DNA from 3 places in the Streptomyces sp. NPDC031445 genome. Region 1 is predicted to be linked to each of the others. Evidence: riboswitches for the same ligand, from Rfam matches in the RefSeq annotation. Region 1 holds a riboswitch; each other region holds the start of a gene.
What was found. A riboswitch is a leader RNA that binds a small molecule or an ion and turns the genes downstream of it on or off. The one in region 1 is predicted to bind S-adenosylmethionine.
Positions count from the first base shown of each region.

Region 2: it holds a riboswitch for S-adenosylmethionine, as region 1 does, so the genes downstream of both, thrC (threonine synthase) here and ACZ5DC_RS23220 (aminotransferase class V-fold PLP-dependent enzyme) in region 1, are expected to answer to the same signal.
Region 3: it holds a riboswitch for S-adenosylmethionine, as region 1 does, so the genes downstream of both, ACZ5DC_RS04760 (amino acid ABC transporter permease) here and ACZ5DC_RS23220 (aminotransferase class V-fold PLP-dependent enzyme) in region 1, are expected to answer to the same signal.

Region 1 covers NZ_JBVIJO010000008.1:407,676-415,219, reverse strand. The annotation lists gene qcrC (cytochrome bc1 complex diheme cytochrome c subunit) at 1-181, shown strand, start outside; gene qcrA (cytochrome bc1 complex Rieske iron-sulfur subunit) at 178-1,236, shown strand; gene qcrB (cytochrome bc1 complex cytochrome b subunit) at 1,233-2,870, shown strand; gene trpD (anthranilate phosphoribosyltransferase) at 2,993-4,057, shown strand; SAM riboswitch class IV at 4,131-4,248, shown strand; gene ACZ5DC_RS23220 (aminotransferase class V-fold PLP-dependent enzyme) at 4,392-5,753, shown strand; gene ACZ5DC_RS23215 (protein kinase domain-containing protein) at 5,805-7,544, shown strand, end outside.
Region 2 covers NZ_JBVIJO010000005.1:349,470-357,013, forward strand. The annotation lists gene groL (chaperonin GroEL) at 1-1,078, opposite strand, end outside; gene ACZ5DC_RS16700 (cold-shock protein) at 1,378-1,581, opposite strand; gene ACZ5DC_RS16705 (ubiquitin-like small modifier protein 1) at 2,031-2,306, opposite strand; gene thrC (threonine synthase) at 2,350-3,633, opposite strand; SAM riboswitch class I at 3,651-3,790, opposite strand; gene ACZ5DC_RS16715 (glucosyl-3-phosphoglycerate synthase) at 3,922-4,866, shown strand; gene ACZ5DC_RS16720 (alpha,alpha-trehalose-phosphate synthase (UDP-forming)) at 4,941-6,380, shown strand; gene otsB (trehalose-phosphatase) at 6,347-7,210, opposite strand; gene ACZ5DC_RS16730 (DUF3263 domain-containing protein) at 7,305-7,529, opposite strand.
Region 3 covers NZ_JBVIJO010000001.1:1,121,502-1,129,045, forward strand. The annotation lists gene ACZ5DC_RS04745 (NAD(P)/FAD-dependent oxidoreductase) at 1-900, opposite strand, end outside; gene ACZ5DC_RS04750 (putative leader peptide) at 1,041-1,163, shown strand; gene ACZ5DC_RS04755 (glutathione S-transferase C-terminal domain-containing protein) at 1,246-2,133, shown strand; SAM riboswitch class IV at 2,211-2,321, shown strand; gene ACZ5DC_RS04760 (amino acid ABC transporter permease) at 2,676-3,659, shown strand; gene ACZ5DC_RS04765 (amino acid ABC transporter ATP-binding protein) at 3,656-4,447, shown strand; gene ACZ5DC_RS04770 (ABC transporter substrate-binding protein) at 4,559-5,578, shown strand; gene ACZ5DC_RS04775 (GNAT family N-acetyltransferase) at 5,626-6,435, shown strand; gene ACZ5DC_RS04780 (putative leader peptide) at 6,450-6,563, shown strand; gene ACZ5DC_RS04785 (LLM class flavin-dependent oxidoreductase) at 6,690-7,544, shown strand, end outside.

The DNA of each region.
Region 1 (7,544 bases):
GGACATCATCGCGTACCTCAACGCGGTCAACGGCGACAAGACCGAGAACCCGGGTGGTCTGGAGCTGGGCGGCCTCGGGCCGGTCAGTGAGGGTCTGTTCGGCTGGATCTTCGGCCTCGGCACGCTCATCGTGGTCGCCGTCTGGGTCGCCGCTCGGACCGCAAAGGCCAAGAAGTCATGAGTAGCCAAGACATTCCAGAAGAGAACCTGCCCGCTGAGCAGGACCACGCGCACGGCGCGGTAGGGATCGCGGACGAGGAGAACCCGTTCGCGGACCCGGGGCTGCCGCCGCACGAGCACCGGATCCAGGACATCGACGAGCGGGCCGCCAAGCGGTCCGAGCGCGTGGTGGGCCTGCTGTTCACGGTGTCGATGCTGGCCACCATCGGCTTCATCGTCGCGTACCTGGCGGTCCCGCACGACAAGTCGATCTTCGTCTTCCCGATCGGTCACATCAACGCGCTGAACTTCGCGCTCGGTCTGACCCTCGGTGTGGCGCTGTTCTGCATCGGCGCGGGCGCGGTCCACTGGGCCCGCACCCTGATGTCCGACGTGGAGATCGCCGACGACCGTCACCCGATCGAGGCTCCCGCCGACGTCCGGGCGAAGGTCCACGCGGACTTCCGCCAGGGCGCCAAGGAGTCGGTGCTCGGCCGCCGCAAGCTGATCCGCAACACGATGTTCGGCGCGCTGGCCCTGGTGCCGCTCTCCGGCGTCATGCTGCTCGGCGGTCTCGGCTCGGCGCCGGGCACCAAGCTGCGCCACACCCTGTGGGCCAAGGGCAAGCGCCTGGTCAACATGAACACGAACCAGCCGCTGCGTCCCGAGGACGTCGCCGTCGGCTCGCTCACCTTCGCCAAGCCGGACGGCCTGGAGGAGCACTCCGAGGAGTTCCAGACGGAGATCGCCAAGGCCGCGCTGATGATCGTCCGGCTCCAGCCGGGCAACATCAAGGACAAGCGCGAGCTGGAGTGGTCGCACGAGGGCATCGTCGCCTACTCGAAGATCTGCACCCACGTCGGCTGCCCGATCTCCCTGTACGAGCAGCAGACGCACCACGTGCTGTGCCCGTGCCACCAGTCCACCTTCGACCTCTCCGACGGTGCCCGAGTGATCTTCGGCCCCGCCGGCCACGCCCTGCCGCAGCTGCGCATCGGTGTGGACAGTGAGGGTTACCTCCAGGCGCTCGGCGACTTCGAGGAGCCCGTCGGTCCTGCTTTCTGGGAGCGCGGATGAGTACTTCAGCGAACGAGACCTCCCGCTCCCGCGGGAAGGCACCCACCGGCGAGCGTCTCGCCGACTGGGCCGACGGCCGGCTCGGCATCTACTCCCTCGCCAAGGCCAACATGCGCAAGATCTTCCCCGACCACTGGTCGTTCATGTTGGGTGAGGTCTGCCTCTACAGCTTCATCATCATCATCCTGACGGGTGTCTACCTGACGCTGTTCTTCCACCCGTCGATGAACGAGGTGGAGTACCACGGCACGTACGTCCCGCTCCAGGGACAGCTGATGTCCGAGGCGTTCAGCTCGACCCTGCACATCTCCTTCGACGTGCGCGGCGGTCTGCTCATCCGGCAGATCCACCACTGGGGCGCGGTCGTCTTCATCGCCGGCATGTTCGTGCACATGATGCGCGTCTTCTTCACCGGCGCGTTCCGCAAGCCGCGTGAGATCAACTGGCTGTTCGGCTTCCTGCTGTTCGTCCTGGGCATGTTCACCGGTTTCACCGGTTACTCGCTCCCGGACGACCTGCTCTCCGGCACCGGTGTCCGCTTCATGGAGGGCGCGATCCTGTCCGTGCCGATCGTCGGCACGTACATCTCGTTCTTCCTCTTCGGCGGCGAGTTCCCGGGCGGCGACTTCGTGGCCCGCTTCTACTCGATCCACATCCTGCTGCTGCCGGGCATCATGCTGGGCCTGGTGGTGGGCCACCTGATCCTGGTCTTCTACCACAAGCACACGCAGTTCGCGGGTCCCGGCAAGACGAACAACAACGTCGTCGGCATGCCGCTGCTGCCGGTGTACATGGCGAAGGCCGGCGGCTTCTTCTTCCTGGTCTTCGGTGTGCTCGCGGCCCTCGCGGCCGTCGCGCAGATCAACCCGATCTGGGCCATCGGCCCCTACCGTCCGGACCAGGTGTCCACCGGCGCCCAGCCGGACTGGTACATGGGTATGGCGGAGGGCCTGATCCGTGCCATGCCGGGCTGGGAGATCAACCTCTGGGGTCACACGCTGGTCCTGGGCGTGTTCATCCCGCTGGTGCTGTTCGGCGTGATCCTCGCCGCGATCGCGCTCTACCCGTTCATCGAGGCCTGGGTCACCGGCGACAAGCGCGAGCACCACATCCTGGACCGCCCGCGCAACGCCCCGACCCGTACGGCGTTCGGTGTCGCCTGGCTGACCGTGTACTTCGTGATGCTGATCGGTGGTGGCAACGACATCTTCGCCACCCACTTCCACCTGTCGATCAACGCGGTCACCTGGTTCGTCCGGATCTCCTACTTCGTGGCTCCGGTCATCGCGTTCATCGTCACCAAGCGGATCTGCCTGGGCCTCCAGCGCCGCGACCGCGACAAGGTGCTGCACGGCCGCGAGACCGGCATCATCAAGCGGCTGCCGCACGGTGAGTTCATCGAGGTGCACGAGCCGCTGAGCCAGGAGCAGCTGCACACGCTCACCTCGCACCAGCAGTACCAGCCGGCCGAGATCGGCCCGACGGTCGACGAGAACGGGGTCGAGCGCAAGGTCCCGGCCGCGACGAAGCTGCGGGCGAAGCTGTCCAACGCCTACTTCGGCGAGGACAACCAGATCCCGAAGCCGACCGTCGAGGAGTACAAGGAGATCACGAGCGGCCACGGCCACCACTGATCCCCGCGTCGCCACGCCACGACGAAGGGCCCCGTCCGGGTTGCGGACGGGGCCCTTCAGCGTGCCGTCCGGCTGGATAGGGTGGGGTACGACGTAGCAGGAACCTGTCCGAGGAGCGGCTGATGAGCGCTGTGACCCCCGCTGGAGGCGACACTGCGGCGGGCCGCTCCTGGCCCGCCCTGCTGAACGGTCTGCTGGACGGCCGGGACCTGTCCGCCGACGACACCGCCTGGGCGATGGACCTGATCATGCGCGGGGAGGCGACCGACGCGCAGATCGCCGGGTTCATGGTGGCGCTGCGGGCCAAGGGCGAGACGGTGCCGGAGATCACCGGACTGGTGCGGACGATGTACGCGCACGCGAACGTCATCGAGGTGCCCGGCCCGGCCGTCGACATCGTCGGCACCGGCGGCGACGGCGCCAAGACGGTGAACATCTCCACCATGTCCTCGATCGTCGTCGCGGGCACCGGGGCGAAGGTCGTCAAGCACGGCAACCGCGCCGCGTCCTCCGCCTCCGGCTCCTCCGACGTCCTGGAGAAGCTGGGCATCAACCTCAACCTGACCCCGCAGCGGGTGGCCGAGGTGGCCGAGGAGGCCGGCATCACCATCTGCTTCGCGGTGCGGTTCCACCCGTCCCTGCGTCATGTCGCCGCGGCCCGCGGCCAGTTGGGCATCCGGACGACCTTCAACGTGCTGGGTCCGCTGACCAACCCCGCCCAGGTGCGGTCGCAGGCCGTCGGCGTCGCCGACCCCCGCATGGCGCCGATCGTCGCCGGTGTCCTCGCCGAGCGCGGCAACTCCGCGCTGGTCTTCCGGGGCGACGACGGCCTGGACGAGCTGACCGTCACCGCTGCCTCCCGGGTGTGGGTGGTCCGGGACGGCAAGGTCACGGAGGAGGTCTTCGACCCGCGCGACGTCGGCATCGACCTCGTCCCGCTGGACGCCCTGCGCGGCGCCGACGCCTCCTACAACGCCGAGGTCGCCCGCCGGCTGCTGGACGGCGAGCGGGGGGCCGTACGGGACGCCGTCCTGCTGAACTCGGCGGCCGCGCTGGTGGCCCTGGAGCCGACGGACGCGCCGCTCACCGAGCAGATCCGCGCGGGCATGGCGCGGGCCGCGGAGTCCATCGACTCGGGCGCGGCCAAGCGCGCCCTGGAGCGCTGGGTGGCCGTCAGCAACGCCTGACGCCTCCGTGCGTCGTCCCGCGATCCGGACACGGGTTGCGGGACGACGATCACTTCAGTACGTTCCTGTACCAGGTCATGAGTGACAGTCATGAGGCCCCGGCCGACTGTCCGGCAACCCTCCGTCCGTGGCGGGGTGCCCCGGGTGAAGACCAGGTCGTACGGCAGCAAGGCCTACGGCAAGCGCGGACCCCTCACACACCAGGGGTCCTGGTCGTTCGAGGGAGCCTTCCGTGAGCAAGCGAATGCGTTAGGGCCGCAGAGCCCCGCCTCCGCACACCCTTTTGCAGCCCTTTTCTGCATCTCCTCCGCATTCCTCTCACGGGAGTTCCGCCATGTCTGTCTCCACCGCTGCCGTCGACCAGTCCGTTTGCACCCCTCTGCCCGTTCTCGGGCGGGATGTCACCGTCCCGCTGGTCACCGGCGGCGAGGTCAGCTACGCCGCCCTGGACTACGCGGCCAGCGCCCCCGCCCTCCAGCGCGTCTGGGACGACGTCGCCGCGTACGCCCCGTACTACGGCAGCGTCCACCGCGGTGCCGGCTACCTCTCCCAGCTCTCCACCGACCTGTTCGAGAACGCCCGCAGGACGGTCGCCGACTTCCTCGGCTGCCGCCCGGCCGACCAGGTGGTCTTCACCCGTTCGACCACCGACTCCCTCAACCTGCTGGCCCGTGCGGTCCCGGCCGACTGCCAGGTCTTCGTCTTCGAGACCGAGCACCACGCCTCGCTGCTGCCCTGGCAGGACGCGCGGGTCACCTACCTCGACGCCCCGCGCACCCCGCGGCAGGCCGTGGAGACCCTGGAGCGGGCCCTGGCCGGCCGGGACCCCCACGGCCCGGCCCTGGTCTGCGTCACCGGCGCCTCCAACGTCACCGGCGAGCTGTGGCCGGTGCGTGAACTGGCCGCCGCCGCGCACGCTCACGGCGCCCGCATCGTCCTGGACGCCGCGCAACTGGCCCCTCACCACCCGGTGGACTTTCGCGAGCTGGACGTCGACTGGGTCGCCTTCTCCGGCCACAAGCTGTACGCCCCCTTCGGCTCCGGCGTCCTGGCCGGCCGCGTCGACTGGCTCCAGGCGGCCGAGCCGTACCTCGCGGGCGGCGGCGCCAGCCGCAAGGTCACCCGGCGCGAGGACGGCGGCGTGGCCGTCGAGTGGCACGAGAGCGCGGCCCGCCACGAGGCCGGCTCCCCGAACGTCATCGGCGCCTACGCCATCGCCTCCGCCTGCAAGGCCCTCACCGAGGCCGGCTGGGACACCCTCGTCGCCCGCGAACAGCACCTGATCGCCAAGGTCCGCGAGGGCCTGGCCGAGGTGCCCGGGGTGCGCGTGCTGTCCCTCTTCGGCGACGACGCCCCGCGCGTCGGCGTGATCTCCTTCGTCGTCGAGGGCTGGAACAGCTCGCACTTCGCCGCCGCGCTCTCCGCCGAGTACGGCATCGGCGTCCGCGACGGCCTCTTCTGCGCCCACCCCCTGGTCCGCACCCTGCTCGGCAGCGACCCGCAGACCCAGGGCGAGTGCGGCGCCCCCGAGGCGGCCCCGGGCGAGAAGTCCCTCAACGCCATCCGCGTCAGCTTCGGCGCGGGCACGCCGGACGAGCACGTGGAGCGCTTCGTGAACGCCGTCGGGGAACTGGTGGCGCAGGGCGCGAAGTGGCAGTACCGCACGGAGGACGGCCGCTGCGTGCCGGCGGTCTGAACCGCGCTATAACCTCCCCTTGACACCACGTCGGACAGGGGGACCCCGTCAGTGCAGCCGCTGCGCGCCACAGATCCGCGCCACATCGGCCCGTACACCACCACGCACCGGCTCGGCGCGGGCGGCATGGGCGAGGTCTACCTGGCCGAGTCCCGCACCGGACTGCGGCTCGCGGTGAAGGTCGTACGGGCCGAGCACGCCGAGGACCGCACCTTCCGCGCCCGCTTCCGCCACGAGGTCCGCGCCGCCCAGACCGTCGGCGGCGCGGACACCTACACCGCACGGGTCGTGGACGCCGACACCGAGGCCGAACGGCCCTGGATGGCGACGGAGTTCGTGTCCGGGCCGAACCTGCGGGACGCCGTTCTCGACCACGGCGCGCTGCCGCGTCCCGCGGTCCGGATCCTCGCCGCCGCGCTCGGCGAGGCGCTGGCGACCATCCACGCCAAGGGGCTCGTCCACCGCGACCTGAAACCGTCGAACATCCTGCTGGGCCCGGACGGGCCCCGGGTCATCGACTTCGGGATCGTCCGGGCGCTGGAGGCCACCTCGCTGACCCGCACCGGCGCGGTCGTCGGCTCGGTCGGCTACGTCTCGCCGGAGCAGATCCGCAACGGCGGCCAGGTCGGCCCGCCCAGCGACGTCTTCTCCCTCGGCGCGGTCCTCGCGTACGCGGCGGCCGGCCGGGAACCGTTCGGCGAGGGCCAGGACTCGGTGGTCCTGCTGCGCATCCTCACCCGCGACTTCGACCTGTCCGGCGTCCCGGAGGAATTCCGCCCGCTGGTGACGGCCTGTCTGCGCGAGGACCCGCTGGAGCGCCCGGCGCCGGCGGCGGTGGTGGCGGGCGCCGGGTACGCCCCGGACACCCTGCGCGCCGCCGTCCGCCCGGGCTGGTACGGCCCTGCGTCCCCGCCCCGCCCCACCCCGGACGACCGCCCCAGCGGCGTGGAGTACCTGACCCCACACCCCACCACCGCCTTGGCAACCCCTGCCACCCCGGCCGCGCCGGCACTGGCGGCCACCCTTGGCGCCCCTGGTGGCCCGGCGGTGGCGCCCCCGGGCGACCCGATGGCCCCGGCGGCCCCGGCGGCCCGGGAGGACTCGGCGGCTGTGGCCGCGGAGGCCCCGGAACCGGCGGCCACCCCTGGCATTCCTGATGGTCCGGCGGTGGCGGCGACCCCGGGTGACTCGGCGGACTCGGCTACCCGTGCCACCCCGGTCGGCTCGGCGGCGGTGGCGGCCCCGGGCGACTCGGCCGAGCGTGCCGCCCCGACCGGCTCGGGCACCGTCACCGCCCCCGGTCGTCCGGGTGCCGTGGCTCCCGGGCGGCGGCGGCTTCTCACCCTTCTCGCCGGGGGAGCCGTGGCCGTGGCCGGGGTGGGGGTCGGCGGCCGGCTGTGGGGGCTCGTGCCCGGTACCGGGAGCGGTGGCGGCAGCGACCGCTCACCGGCCCCGTCCGCCGACCGGACGGACGGTGCGGCGGCGGTGCTGCGCTGGCAGTACGACCTCGGTGGCATCGGCGGGCTGGACGGGGCCTGCTGCGCGCTCTCCCCGGACGGTTCCGTCGTCTACGCCGGCACCTCCGGCGGTGTGCTGCACGCGGTCTCCCGGGACGGGGCCAGGCGCTGGAAGGTCCGGCTCGGCGACGACGTCTCCACGCCCGTGGCCACCCGGGACGCCGTGTACTGCGTGGTGGGCCTGCACTCCGAGGACGAGCGCCGGCTGACCGCGGTGAGCCCGTCCGGCAGCCCGCTGTGGACCCGCACCCTCGGCGGCCGGCGGTACGACGTC
Region 2 (7,544 bases), on a different contig from region 1:
GGTCGTAGTCCGAGTCGCTGTTCTCGATCTCGGCGCGGATCTGGTTCACACGGCCGTTGACCTGCTCGGAGGAGCCGGCACCGTCGACGATGGTGGTCTCGTCCTTGGTGATGACGACCTTGCGGGCGCGGCCCAGGAGGTCCAGGGTCGCGTTCTCCAGCTTGAGGCCGACCTCCTCGGAGATGACCTCGCCGCCCGTGAGGATGGCGATGTCGCCGAGCATGGCCTTGCGGCGGTCACCGAAGCCCGGGGCCTTGACGGCGACGGACTTGAAGGTGCCGCGGATCTTGTTGACGACCAGGGTCGACAGGGCCTCGCCCTCGACGTCCTCGGCGATGATCAGCAGCGGCTTGCCCGACTGCATGACCTTCTCCAGCAGCGGGAGCAGGTCCTTGACCGAGGAGATCTTGGAGTTGGCGATGAGGATGTACGGGTCCTCCAGCACCGCCTCCATGCGCTCCATGTCGGTCGCGAAGTAGGCCGAGATGTAGCCCTTGTCGAAGCGCATGCCCTCGGTGAGCTCAAGCTCCAGACCGAAGGTGTTGGACTCCTCGACGGTGATGACGCCTTCCTTGCCGACCTTGTCCATGGCCTCGGCGATCAGCTCGCCGATCTGGGTGTCGGCGGCGGAGATGGACGCGGTGGAGGCGATCTGCTCCTTGGTCTCGACGTCCTTCGCCTGCTCCAGCAGGGCGGCGGAGACGGCCTCGACGGCCTTCTCGATACCGCGCTTCAGAGCCATCGGGTTGGCACCGGCGGCGACGTTGCGCAGGCCCTCCTTGACCAGGGCCTGGGCGAGCACGGTCGCGGTGGTCGTACCGTCGCCGGCGACGTCGTCCGTCTTCTTGGCGACTTCCTTGACCAGCTCGGCGCCGATCTTCTCGTACGGGTCCTCGAGCTCGATCTCCTTGGCGATGGAGACACCATCGTTGGTGATCGTGGGGGCGCCCCACTTCTTCTCGAGGACGACGTTGCGGCCCTTGGGGCCGAGCGTCACCTTCACGGCGTCCGCGAGCTGGTTCATGCCGCGCTCGAGGCCGCGCCGCGCCTCCTCGTCGAACGCGATGATCTTGGCCATGTGAAGTGGTCCCTCCAGGACTGGGGGTGATTCCTTCGGACCGCGCCCGCGCCCGCGACGGACGGCTCGCGCGCCTCGTGGTTCCTTGCCCCACCCGGCCCGCGGGCCTCACCGACCCGGTCCTTCGCTGTCACTCTCACCTTCAGAGTGCTAACGCCAATGATTAGCACTCGGCATGGTCGAGTGCAAGCGCCTGGGCGGGTGGGAGGCCCCCGTCAGCCGCACGCGAACAGCGGAACCGGGGCACGGCGAAGGGCCCGCACCCTCTGCGAGGTGCGGGCCCTTCGGACAAGAGACGTTCAGGCGGTGACGCGAACCATGTCGGCCTGCGGACCCTTCTGGCCCTGCGAGATCTCGAACTCGACCCGCTGGCCCTCTTCCAGGGTGCGGTAGCCGTCCATCTGAATCGCGCTGTAGTGGACGAAGACGTCCGCACCACCGTCGACCGCGATGAAGCCGTACCCCTTCTCCGCGTTGAACCACTTGACGGTGCCCTGAGCCATGCCTAACTCCCCTATTACTGGCCCTTGCACAGATCCACACTTCGCGGACCCGGGTCAGACCTCACCCCCCAATTGGTCGGGGGCGTGCGCCGGAACGCGTCGACCGCGGCTGAATGTATCTGTCCAACTGCCGTCTGCAACAGGTCAATCGGACGAGAATTCTGGACGCGAGCGGTCCGGAATGTAGCGAGAATTCATCTGAATTCAGGGCAAGTCGGGCCCCATAAAGGCCACAAAAGCCGCAGACAACCCACACACTTTGGCTACTTCTTGTCGGGCGGGCGGCATGGAACGCGGGGCCCGCGACCCGGAGGCCGCGACCGCGTTCCCCAACTCTACCGCGCTCAATCACACAGAATTGCCCCCTCCGTTTCTCTCACGGAGGGGGCAATCGGGCGAACAGCCGGTAACCGCGGTTACCGAAGGTAATAATCGGGCGGATCCGCGGCTCAGCCGCCGGCGACCGCCGGGATGATCGAGACGCCGGCCCCCTCGGGGGTCGCCGTGTCCAGGCCCTGCTCGAAACGGACGTCGTCGTCGTTGACGTACACGTTGACGAACCGGCGCAGCTTGCCCTGGTCGTCCAGGACGCGCGCGGCGATGCCCGTGTGGTTCTTCTCCAGGTCGGCGATGACCTCGCCGAGCGTCGCGCCGTCGGCGGCGACCTCGGCCTGCCCGCCGGTGTAGGTGCGCAGGATGGTAGGGATGCGAACGGTCACGCTCATGCGGTCGGACCTCCGGTCGGGTTCACGGGTACGGCGGGGCCTGTCATGCGAGGCCGGCCTCGCGGAAGGAGTCCAGGGTCGGGCGGATGGTGGCGGTGAGGCCGGTCCCGGCCACCGCGTCCAGGGTCTTCAGGCCGTCACCGGTGTTCAGGACGACCGTGGTCTTCGCCGGGTCCAGCACGCCCGCCTCCAGCAGCTTGCGGGTGACGCCGACCGTCACGCCGCCGGCGGTCTCCGCGAAGATGCCCTCGGTCCGCGCGAGCAGCTTGATCGCGTCCACGACCTGCTCGTCCGTCACGTCCTCCACGGCACCGCCGGTGCGGCGCGCGATGTCCAGGACGTACGGCCCGTCGGCCGGGTTGCCGATGGCCAGCGACTTGGCGATGGTGTTCGGCTTCTGGGGCCGTACGACGTCGTGGCCGGCCTTGAAGGCGGTGGAGACCGGGGAGCAGCCCTCGGCCTGGGCGCCGAAGATCTTGTACGGCCTGTCCTCGACCAGCCCCAGCTTGATCAGCTCCTGGAGCCCCTTGTCGATCTTCGTGAGCTGGGAGCCGGAGGCGATCGGGACCACGATCTGGTCCGGCAGCCGCCAGCCGAGCTGCTCGCAGATCTCGTACGCCAGGGTCTTGGAGCCCTCCGCGTAGTACGGCCGCAGGTTGACGTTGACGAAGCCCCAGCCCTCGCCGGCCGGGTCGCCGATCAGCTCGGAGCAGAAGCGGTTCACGTCGTCGTAGTTGCCCTCGATGCCGACGAGTTCTCCGCCGTAGACCGCGGCCATGACGATCTTGCCCTGCTCCAGGTCGTGCGGGATGAACACGCAGGAGCGCAAGCCGGCGCGGGCGGCGGCGGCGCCGACGGCGCCGGCCAGGTTGCCGGTCGAGGAGCAGGACAGGGTGGTGAAGCCGAAGGCGCGGGCGGCCTCCAGGGCCTGGGCCACGACCCGGTCCTTGAAGGAGTGGGTCGGGTTGCCGGAGTCGTCCTTGACGTACAGACCGCCGGTCACGCCCAGCTCGCGGGCCAGGTTGTCGGCCTGGACGAGCTTGGTCCAGCCCGGATTGATGTTCGGCTTGCCGGCGACGTCCGCCGGGACCGGCAGCAGGGGCGCGTAGCGCCAGATGTTCGCGGGGCCCGCCTCGATGCGGCGGCGCAGGTCCTCGGTGTCGTAGGCGGAGAAGTCGTAGGCGATCTCCAGCGGGCCGAAGCACTCCTCGCAGGCGAAGACCGGGCCGAGCGGCACCCGGTGGCCGCACTCGCGACAGCTCAGGGCCGCGGCGGGGCCGAGGTCGACGGTGGATTCGCTGGTGGTGGCAACTGTCTGCACAGCCATGGAGGCGAGGCCCTTTCTCCTCATCTTCCTCACGACGCACCTCGCCGTGAGACGGAATTGGCACCTTCCCTGGCCGTGAGCCTCGCGCGAACGAGTCCGGTCAGGGGGGTTGCCGGGGCTTCACCGGGCCGTGTCCCTCTGCCCCTCTGGATGAGCGGTATGCGGTTGTGGAACGCGCGCGACCCCCGACATGCGATGGTCACCGGCGTTGTTCAAGACTGTAACCGACGGCCGGGACAGTTGAGATAGTCGTCCGAACCGCGAGACACGAGTGAGGAGCCGCAGACTGTGCTGGAAGAAGTCGAGCGCTGGCTGACCACCCGGTCCTGGTCCGTGGCCGACCGGCCGCTGCACCAGATCCTCGCCGCCAAGCAGCGCACGGGCCAGACCGTCAGTGTCGTGCTGCCCGCGCTCAACGAGGAGGAGACCGTCGGCGACATCGTCGCGGTCATCCGCCGCGACCTCATGGAGCGGGTGCCGCTCGTCGACGAGCTGGTGGTCGTCGACTCGGGCTCCACCGACCGCACCTCCGAGGTCGCCGCGCGCGCCGGCGCCCGGGTCGTCCACCGCGACACCATCCTGCCGCGCCTCCCGGCCGTCCCCGGCAAGGGCGAGGTGCTGTGGCGCTCGCTGCTGGTGACCGGCGGGGACATCGTCTGCTTCGTCGACGCGGACCTCAGGGAGTTCTCCTCCGACTTCGTCTCCGGGATCGTCGGCCCGCTGCTCACCGACCCGGACGTCGACCTGGTCAAGGCGATGTACGACCGCCCGCTCGGCGGCAGTGCCGGGCAGGGCGGCCGGGTCACCGAGCTCATGGCCCGCCCGCTGCTGAACATGCACTGGCCCAGGCTGGCCGGGTTCGTGCAGCCGCTGGGCGGCGAGTACGCGGCCCGCCGCACCCTGCTGGAACAGCTGCCGTTCCCCGTCGGCTACGGCGTGGAGCTGGGCATGCTGGTGGACGCGCTGCACCTGGTGGGCCTGGACGCGCTGGCCCAGGTCGACGTGGGCGTGCGCAGGCACCGGCACCAGGACGGGCAGGCGCTCGGCCGGATGGCCGCCGCGATCTACCGCACCGCCCAGCTCCGGCTGGCCCGCGGCCATCTGATCCGGCCCGCGCTGACCCAGTTCGAGCGGGGGGAGGAGGGGTTCGAGCCGCGCACCTACTCGGTGGACACCGAGGAGCGGCCGCCCATGGCGGAGATCGCGGAGTACGCCGAGCGCAAGGTGGCGTGAACGGGCCGTACACGGTCCGTCCGCCGGGCGGGCCGTACGTTTGAGCGGTTGGGGGCCGGGCTAGGTTGAGGCGTATGGCTTCCACGCTCGATGCTGCTCAGAAGGCTCAGGTGCTGGTCGCGTCGAACCGCGGCCCGGTCTCCTATCAGGTGGGCGAGGACGGCTCGCTGCACGCCCGGCGGGGTGGCGGCGGGCTGGTCTCGGGACTGTCCGCCATCGGCTCCGACGCGGGCTCGGTGTGGGTGTGCGCCGCGCTGGGCGACGGCGACCGGGCGGCCGTCCGGCGCGCGGCCGGCGGGCTGCTGCCGGCCGAGGAGACCGGCGGGCAGCGTGTGCGGATGCTCGACATCGACGCGGCCGTGCACGCCGAGGCGTACAACGGCATCGCCAACTCGGTGCTCTGGTTCGTCCACCACATGCTGTACCAGACCCCGCTGGAGCCGGTCTTCGACGCCGGTTTCCGGCGGCAGTGGGCGTCGTACGAGGCCTACAACCGGGCGTTCGCCGAGGCGCTGGCCGAGGAGGCGGCCGAGGGCGCGGCCGTGCTGATCCAGGACTACCACCTGGCCCTGGCCCCGCGGATGCTCCGCCAGCTCCGGCCCGACCTGCGCATCGGCCACTTCTCGCACACCCCGTGGGCGCCGCCGGACTACTTCCGGCTCCTTCCCGACGACATCGCGGCCGAGCTGCTCAGCGGCATCCTGGGCGCGGACCGGGCGGCGTTCCTCACCCGGCGGTGGGCGGACGCGTTCACGGACTGCTGCCACGCGGTGCTGGGGCCGGGCATCCCCTCCGGCACCCGCATCGGGGTGCACGGGCTGGGCGCGGACGCGGACTTCCTGCGCAAGCGGGCGCACGAGCCGGACGTGGACGAGCGGATGGCGGCGCTGCGGGCGGAGATCGGAGCAGGCCGGAAGACGATCGTCCGGGTGGACCGGACCGAGCTGTCCAAGAACATCGTGCGCGGGCTGCTGGCCTACGAGCAGCTGCTCGAGGACCGCCCCGAGTGGCGGGAGAAGGTCGTCCACGTGGCCTTCGCGTACCCGTCCCGGCAGGACCTCGCCGTGTACCGGGAGTACACCGCCCAGGTGCGGCGGGTCGCGGACGAGATCAACGAGCGGTTCGGCACGGCCGGCTGGACCCCGGTCGTGCTGCACGTGAAGGACGACTTCGCCCGCTCCCTCGCCGCCTACCGGCTGGCCGACGTGGCGCTGGTGAACCCCATCCGGGACGGCATGAACCTGGTCGCCAAGGAGGTCCCGGTCGTCTCCGACGAGGGCTGCGCGCTGGTGCTGTCGCGGGAGGCGGGGGCGTACGAGGAGCTGGGCGAGGACGCCTTCGTGGTGAACCCGTACGACATCGCGGGCACGGCACGGGCGCTGCACGAGGCGCTGAGCCTGCCGGCGGACGCGCGGGCGGAGCGCTCGAAGCGGCTGGCCGCCGCCGCGACCGCGCTGCCGCCGGCCCGGTGGTTCCTCGATCAGCTGGCGGCGCTGGACCCCCGGCCGAGCTGAGCGGCCAGCGCCCGCAGCAGGCCCACGACCCCCTCCGGGCCGTCGACCACCAGGTCGGCCCGGTCCGCCAGTTCCGTGACCTCCGTGCTGCCGCTGCACACCAGCAGGCCGGGGACGCCGTTGGTGCGCAGCTTCTCGATCGCGGCGAAGGCGGGGAGGTCGCCCAGGTCGTCGCCGGCGTAGACGACACAGCCGGCCCGGACGGCGCGGGCGTGGTCCAGGAGGGCCACGCCCTTGTCCATGCCCGGCGGGCGCAGTTCCAGGACCATCCGGCCGGGCTCGACGATCAGGCCGTGGCGGGTGGCCAGGTCGGCGAGGGGGGCGCGCAGGGCCTCGAACGCGGCCCGCGGGTCGGGGGCGCGGCGGGTGTGCACCGCCAGCGCCCGGCCCTTCTCCTCGATCCACGTGCCCTCCCCCGCTCCGGCGCGCTCCAGCAGGCCCGGCAGTTCGGCGCGGGCGGCGGCCACGCCGGGGTGCGGGGGCGGGGCGGTCAGCTCGCCGGTGGCCGCGTCCCAGCGCTCGGCGCCGTAGTGGCCGAGGACGGTGAGGTGCTCCAGGCCGGGGACGCCGGCGAAGCCGCCGTAGCGGACCGCGACCTCGGGCGGGCGGCCGGTGATCACGGCGACGGAGGCGATCTCGGGGGCGAGGGCGGCGAGGGCGGGCACGGCCCCGGGGTGGGCGCGGGCCTGCTCGGGATCGGCGACGATCGGGGCCAGCGTGCCGTCGAAGTCCAGGCCGACCAGGGCGGTGCGGGGCTGCGCGAGCAGGGCGGCGAGGCCGTCCTGGCCGGCTTGGGTGCGCGGGGTCGGCAGAGCGTCCATAGCGTCCATACCGCGACACTATCCAGCTCGGGGCGGCTCACGCCTGGGCCGGCGCCGCACACCCCGGGGTCCGGCCCCGGTCCCCCGCCGGGTGTGCGGAAGGTCAGCGTTCCGCGCGTCTCGTCTCGCGGATACGGCGCAGGCGGTTGACCGTCACCGGGTCGTGGGCCAGGGCCCGCTCGTCGTCCAGGAGGGCGTTGAGGAGCTGGTGGTAGCGGACGGGGGACAGGTCCAGCTCCTCCCGTATCGCGCGTTCCTTCGCGCCGGGGCCGGGGAAGGTCCGGCGCTCCAGCGCGAGGACCGCTTGCTCGCGGGTGCCCAGTTCCATGCCTGCCACGGTAGC
Region 3 (7,544 bases), on a different contig from region 1:
CAGCCCGATCGCCCCGGCGGCGAGCGCCCGCGTCGCGGTCAGCGACAACGACCGGTCGAAGCCGACCCGTTCCCGGGTGGCGCCGATCAGGACGGGGCCGGCGGCCGTGCCCTCCACGACCGGCGAGCTGCGCAGCCCGGCCGAGTCGCTGGCCACGTCGGCCACGTAGTCGGCGGCGTACACCTTGTGCCGGACCCTGCGCGGCAGCGGCTCGGTGACCAGCACGAAACCGCGCCGGGGGAGCACCGGCAGCCGGACGCCGGCGAGCGAGGCGAGGTCGCCGCCCCAGGTGCCGGCAGCGTTCACCACCGCCGGTGCGTGGATGTCGCCCCGGTCGGTGCGGACGCCGTGGACCGCTCCCCGGGCGGTGCGCAGCACCCCGGTCACCGTGCGGCCGGTGTGCAGGGCGGCGCCGGAGGCGCGGACCAGATGGGCGGCGGCGAGCGCGGGCATCACCTGGGCGTCCTGCGGGTAGTGCACCGCCCCCGCCATGCCGGGCGCCAAATGCGGTTCCAGGTCGGCCAGTCGTCCGGCGTCGACCGGTACGGCGGTGACGCCGGCGGTCCGCTGGTCCGCGGCGAAGTCCCGCAGCGCGGCCAGGGCGCCGGGATGTGAGGCGACCACGAGACCGCCCTTGGGCTCGTACTCGATCGCGGCGCCCAGCTCCCCCGCCAGCCCGGCCCACAACCGGGCCGACAGCAACGCGAGTTCGAGCTCCGGGCCCGGCTCCTTGTCGGAGACGAGCAGGTTGCCCTCGCCGGCTCCGGTGGTGCCGCCGGCCACCGGGCCCCGGTCCACCAGCCGTACGTCGAGTCCGGCGCGCGCGGCGTACAGGGCACAGGCCGCGCCCGTCATTCCGGCCCCGACGACCACGACATCGCAGGTCAGTCGCTTCGCCACGCCAGTACTATGTCACATGTTTCTCTCGCTGAGGAGTACCCGGCGCCGACTGCGATCCTCAGGCGTGGACGCCCCCTTGACGCCGTACGGAGCCCGATCGACACTCCAGGTAGGGAATCCTAGTGAACAGGTAGGAAATCATGGCGCGCGGCGAAACGGGCACGGGCCGGACCGGCCGCACGCCGTTGCGCGCACCCCTGCTCACCTCCCGCCGCCACATCGACCTGCAGCGCGTCTGCAGCGCGATCCGCCGTCACCGCTGAGCCGGGCCGCCCCTCCGCCCCCGCCGACCGCTCATGCCCGCGCCGGCGCGCCCCTCCGCACACCCACCACCCGGGGAGACGCATGTCCATCACTCCGCTCGCCGCCGTCCCGTCCACCCGTGGTACCGCGCCCCTCTTCCGGGGCCGGATCGGCCGGGACGCGCGCAGCGGCCACTACGCCGTGCCGCACCGCTACCGGCTCCACCTGTCGACCGCCTGCCCCGACGGGCTGCGCCTCGCCGTCGGCCACAGCCTGCTCGGCCTGGACGCCCGCTGTCCCGTCACCCTCCTGCCCGCCGTCCCGGACTGTCCCGGCGGCGGCCACGCGGCGCTCCGCCCGCTCTACGAGGCGAGCGCCCACCACTACACCGGCCCGGCGCTCGCGCCCGTGCTCAGCGACGACTGGTCCGGACGCATCGTCAGCACCCACACCCCCGACATCCTGCGCGACCTGGACCGGTTCCGGCCGAACGGCGACGGCCGGCTGTACCCCCGGGGCCTGGAGTCCGTGATCGAGGCCGTCGAACGGATGTGCGCCGAGGGCATCGAGGAGGCCGCGCAGCGCGCCGGACGCGCCGGGGCAGGCCCCGCCGAGCGGGCCGCCGCCCTCGACGTGCTGCTGGACACCCTGGGCCGCCTGGAGCGGCGGCTGAGCGGCGAGGAGTACCTGGCCGACGACCGGATCACCGCCGCCGACATCGAGCTGTGGGTCACCCTCGTGCAACTCGACACCGTCCACCGCTGCCACCTCGACGCCTCCGCCGTGCAGCGCATCGCCGACCACCGGGCCCTGTGGGCCTACGCCCGCCGTCTGGCCGCCCGCCCCGCCTTCGGCCGTCACCTCGACCTGGACGGCATCGCCCGCCGCCACCACGGCCGCTGCCAGGGCCTGGAGGCCGCCGGAGCCGCTGTCCAGATCCTGGACTGGGCAGGCCACGCCGCGGACACCCCGGACTCTTCCCGCAGGTGAGAGCGGGCCGCCGATGTCCAGTTGGCGGACGTCCGTTGACATTCGAACGGGCAACTGCCTTACTTACCGCTCAGAACGGTCATGAGCGTCAGCGCCAAGCCCTGGCTCGCTGACCGGCAACCCTCGCACCGCGGTGGGGTGCCCCAGGTGACGACCGGACCGGATGACGTTTTCGGTAAGCGCGAGGCCCCACGGGGCCGGAACAGTGACAGGTGACGCCATGTACGCAGCTCCCAGGACGGCGGCGAGCCGCCCCCAGGGCTGCGTACCGTCGTACGCCGGTCTCCTCGTCGCCGACCGCGCCGTCGATCTGCTCCGCGTGAACAGCGCACTGTGTACCGCGCCGGGCTCTGCCCGCTGTCAGGGCTGACGTCTGCCTCCCAGCCCCCGCGTTCCCACCGCACACCGTCCGTCCGGTGTGCCGTTGTCCGCCCAGCCCCCGGTTCCGCGCCCGTCCGTGCGCCGCCTCGCGCCGCAGTGCCGTCGTGGCCCACCGCCGCTCCCGCGCGGCCCCGGGGTGACCGACTCCGCCGGAGCCCGCCATGAGTGAACCCCCAGGCGCCGCCGTCTCCCTAGCCGAGGCGCCGGCCACCGCCGACACACCGTCAGGAACCCTGTCGCCGCAGCGGATACAGCCGCTGCGCCGGCCCGGCCGGTGGATCGTCACCGCCGCCGTCCTCGTGCTCGTCGCGCAGATCCTGCACGGACTGGTCACGAACCCCTTCTACCAGTGGGACCGCTTCCGCTACTGGTTCCTGCGCCCCACCGTCCTCGACGGCCTCCTCGTCACCCTCGAAGTCGCCGCGCTCAGCGCCGTCCTGGGGCTCCTCGGCGGCATCCTGCTGGCGCTCGCCCGGCTCTCCGGGAGCCCGGTGCTGCGCGCGGTCAGCTGGACCTACACCTGGCTGTTCCGCTCCGTGCCGCTCATCGTCGTACTGATCTTCCTGTACAACTTCAGTGCCCTGTACAGGACGTTGAGCCTCGGGGTGCCGTTCGGACCCGCCTTCGTCACCTTCGACGAGTCCCGGCTGGCCACCGACATGACGATCGCCGTCATCGGCCTCAGCCTCAACGAGGCGGCGTACGCGGCGGAGGTGGTCCGCGGCGGCATCCTCTCCGTCGACCAGGGCCAGCACGAGGCCGCCGCCGCCCTGGGCCTGCCCAAGGGCTACCAGTTCCGCCGGATCGTCTTCCCGCAGGCCCTCAGGTCCATCACCCCGAACTACGTCAACCAGCTGATCGGCCTCATCAAGAGCACGTCCCTGGTCTTCTACGTGTCGCTGCTCGACCTGTTCGGCGCGGTGCAGTCGATGGGCAGCACCTACCCCGGTGACGTGGTGCCGCTGCTGCTGGTCGCCACCGTCTGGTACCTGATCCTCACCAGCGCCGTGTCCGTCGTCCAGTTCTACGTCGAGCGGTACTACGCCCGGGGCGCCACCCGCACCCTGCCGCCGACCCCCTTGCAGAAGGCCCGGGCCGGCCTCGCCGGCCTGCGGGCCCGGTTGAGCCGGGAGGCCGCCGTATGACCATCGCCGAGACCCTGCCGAAGGCCGCCCCCGCCGCGCTCGAAGTACACGGCGTCCACAAGTGGTACGGCACCCACCGCGTCCTCGACGGCATCGACCTGACCGTCCGCCCCGGCGAGGTCACGGTGATCATCGGGCCGTCCGGCTCCGGCAAGTCCACGCTGCTCAGGGTCGTCAACCACCTGGAGAAGCCCGAGATCGGCCACGTCAGCGTGGGCGGCGAGCTGATCGGGGTGAAGCGGCACGGGGACCGGCTCAAGGAACTGAGCGAGCGCGCCATCCTCGCCCAGCGCGGCCGGATCGGCTTCGTCTTCCAGAACTTCAACCTCTTCCCGCACCTGACCGTCCTGGACAACGTCGCGACGGCCCCCGCCGCCACCGGCCGGCTGTCCAGGGCGGCGGCCCAGGAGCTCGCCCGGGAACTGCTCGAACGCGTCGGTCTCGGCGACAAGGCCGGCGCCTACCCGCGGCAGCTGTCCGGCGGACAGCAGCAGCGCGTCGCCATCGCGCGCGCCCTCGCCCTGCGTCCCGGGATCATCCTCTTCGACGAGCCGACGTCGGCGCTCGACCCCGAACTCGTCGGCGAGGTGCTGGCCGTCATCAAGGACCTGGCGACCAGCGGCACCACCCTCGTCATCGTCACCCACGAGATCGGCTTCGCCCGCGAGGTCGCCGACCGGGTCGTCTTCATCGACGGCGGCCGGATCGTCGAACAGGGCCCGCCCGGCGAGGTGCTGGACCGGCCCCGGCACGCACGGACCCGGGAGTTCCTCGGCAAGGTCCTCTGACCGCGCCGCCACGGCAGGACGCCCCGGCCCCGCCGCCCGGTCCCTCCGTGACCCACCCCTCACCGCACCCTCAGCGCTCACCCTCACCAGCGAGACAAGGACAGCCACGCCATGCCTACCCACCTCTCCCGACGCGCCGTGATCCGCGGCATCACCGCCGCGACCGCCGTGGCCACCCTCGCCACCGGGCTCGCCGCCTGCGGAGGCGACAGCGAGGCCGTCACCAAGACCGACACCGCCGGCACGGTGACCGTGGGGCGGCTGTCCAACGGAGCGGCCAAGGAGACCGCGCTGAAGGTCTCCGAAGTGAAGTCCATCAGCGCCGAACTGCCCGCCTCCGTGCGCAGGAGCGGCAAGCTCGTCATCGGCGTCGGGGCCCTGCCCTCGGGCTCCGCGCCGCTGAACTTCGTGGGCAGCGACCAGAAGACCCTCACCGGCTCCGAGCCCGACCTCGGCCGCCTGGTGGCCGCGGTCCTCGGCCTGAAGCCCGAGATCAGGAACTCCACCTGGGAGAACCTCTTCGTCGGCGTCGACAGCGGCAAGGTCGACGTGGCCTTCTCCAACGTCACCGTCACCGAGGAACGCAAGCGCAAGTACGAGTTCGCCTCCTACCGCAAGGACAACCTGGCCTTCGAGGTGCTGAAGAAGAACCCCTGGAACTTCGACGACGACTACGAGAACCTCGCGGGCAAGACGGTCAGCGTGGGCGCCGGCACCAACCAGGAGAAGATCCTCCTGGAGTGGAAGGCCAAACTGGCCAAGGAGGGCAAGAAGCTCACCGTCAAGTACTTCCCGGACCAGAACGCCGTCAACCTGGCGCTGAGCAGCGGGAAGATCGACGCCTACCTCGGTCCCAACCCCGCGGTCGCCTACCGTGCCCGGCAGACCGCGGGCACCCCCAACGCCACCCGCAACGCGGGCACCTTCTCCGGTGCAGGCGAGACGCTCCAGGGCCTGATCGCCGCGACCGCCAAGAAGGACAGCGGACTCGCCAAGCCGCTGGCCGACGCCCTCAACCACCTGATCGAGAACGGGCAGTACGGCAAGTGGCTGGCCGCCTACGGCCTGTCCAACGAGTCCGTGGCGAAGGCGCAGGTCAACCCGCCCGGGCTGCCGCTGGACAACTCCTGACGGGTCGTCGGTCCACCGGCATGGAGACAAGAGAGGGGGTCGCTCCCGTGGCCCGTCCGACCGACGTCCGCCCGGGCGCGAACCCGCTCCCGCCCGCGGACCCCGTCCTGGACAACGCCGTCTGGGCCGCCCTCACCGGCCCGCACGCCCGGCTCGCCGACCGGCACGGCCGCGCGGCCCGCTACCGGCCGGAGACCTACGCCTTCGCGGCGCTCGTCGACCCGGCGGACCCGGCGGCCTGGGCCGACCTGCACACGCTCGTCGGCCCGGGAAACCCCGTACGGGTCAAGCCGGTGGAGCGGGTTCCCGACGGCTGGGAGGTGCTCGGCGAGGGCGCGGGGGTCCAGCTCGTGGACACCGCGCTGCGGGCCGCACCGGACCCGGAGGCGGTCCGCCTGGGAGCCGGCGACGTCCCCGAGATCCTCGATCTGGTGGCCCGCACCCGGCCGGGCCCCTTCCTGAGCCGGACCGTCGAGATGGGCACCTACCTCGGCATCCGGCACCGGGGCAGGCTCATCGCCATGGCGGGGGAGAGGCTGCGGCCGCCCGGCTGGACCGAGATCAGCGCCGTGTGCACGGACCCCGCGTACCGCGGCCGGGGACTGGCCACCCGGCTGGTGCGCGCGGTCGCGGCCGGTATCCGGGACCGCGGGGACACCCCGTTCCTGCACGCCGCCGCCGACAACACGCCCGCGATCCGGCTCTACGAGTCGATCGGGTTCACCCTGCGCCGCCACTCCCGGATCGTGCGGCTGCGCAGCCCGGGAACAACGGCGGCCGGCCGGACGTTGGACGTCGCGACGAGATCCGCCAGGCGGACGCCGACCCGGCCCGCCGCGTCCGACGGACGGAGGTGACGGCCGTGACCCGAGTGCCCCCGCGGGCCCGCCCGCCGCGCGCCCCGCACCCGTACCGGTCCGTCCGCCTGCACTCCCGGCCGCACATAGACCTCCAGCGCGTGTCCGCCGCGCTCTGTCGTCCCTGACCTCCCCCCGGCTCCGCCCCGGGCCCGGGGCCCCCGCCGCGCCCGCCCGTGGCCGGAGCCGCCCGCCCCGGCCGCCGCCGGCCCTGCCGCCGGCGTTCTCGTACGGACATCAAGGAAGGCACCGACGTGTCCTCAGCCCCTGCCGCACCCCTGCACCTCGCCGTCGCCCTGGACGGCACCGGATGGCACCCGGCGTCCTGGCGCGAGCCGGTCGCCCGCCCCCGCGACCTGTTCACCGCCGGCTACTGGACCGACCTGATCACCGAGGCCGAACGCGGCCTGCTCGACTTCGTCACCATCGAGGACGGCCTCGGCCCGCAGTCCTCCCACCTCCTCGCCCCCGACGAGCGCACCGACCAGGTCCGCGGCCGGCTCGACGCGGTCCTCATCGCCTCCCGCGTCGCCCCGGTCACCCGGCACATAGGCCTGGTCCCGACCGTGGTGGCCACGCACACCGAGCCGTTCCACATCTCCAAGGCGATCGCCACCCTCGACTACGTCAGCACCGGGCGCGCGGGCCTGCGGGTGCGCACCGACTTCCGCCCGGACGAGGCCGCGCACTTCGGCCGCCGCACCATCCCCCGGATCGAGGGCTTCGACAGCCCGGACGCGCGGGCGACGATCACCGACCTGTTCGACGAGGCCGCCGACTACGTGGAAGTGGTCCGCCGGCTCTGGGACAGCTGGGAGGACGACGCCGAGATCCGGGACGCGGCGACCGGCCGCTTCATCGACCGGGACAAGCTGCACTACATCGACTTCGAGGGCCGCTGGTTCAGCGTCAAGGGCCCCTCCATCACGCCCCGGCCCCCGCAGGGCCAGCCCCTGGTCACCGCCCTCGCCCATCAGACGGTGCCGTACCGCCTGGTGGCCCGTCAGGCCGATGTCGGCTACGTCACCCCGCACGACGCGGACCAGGCCCGGGCGATCGTCGCCGAGATCCGCGCCGAGCAGCAGGCGGCGGGCCGCGCCGGGGAGACG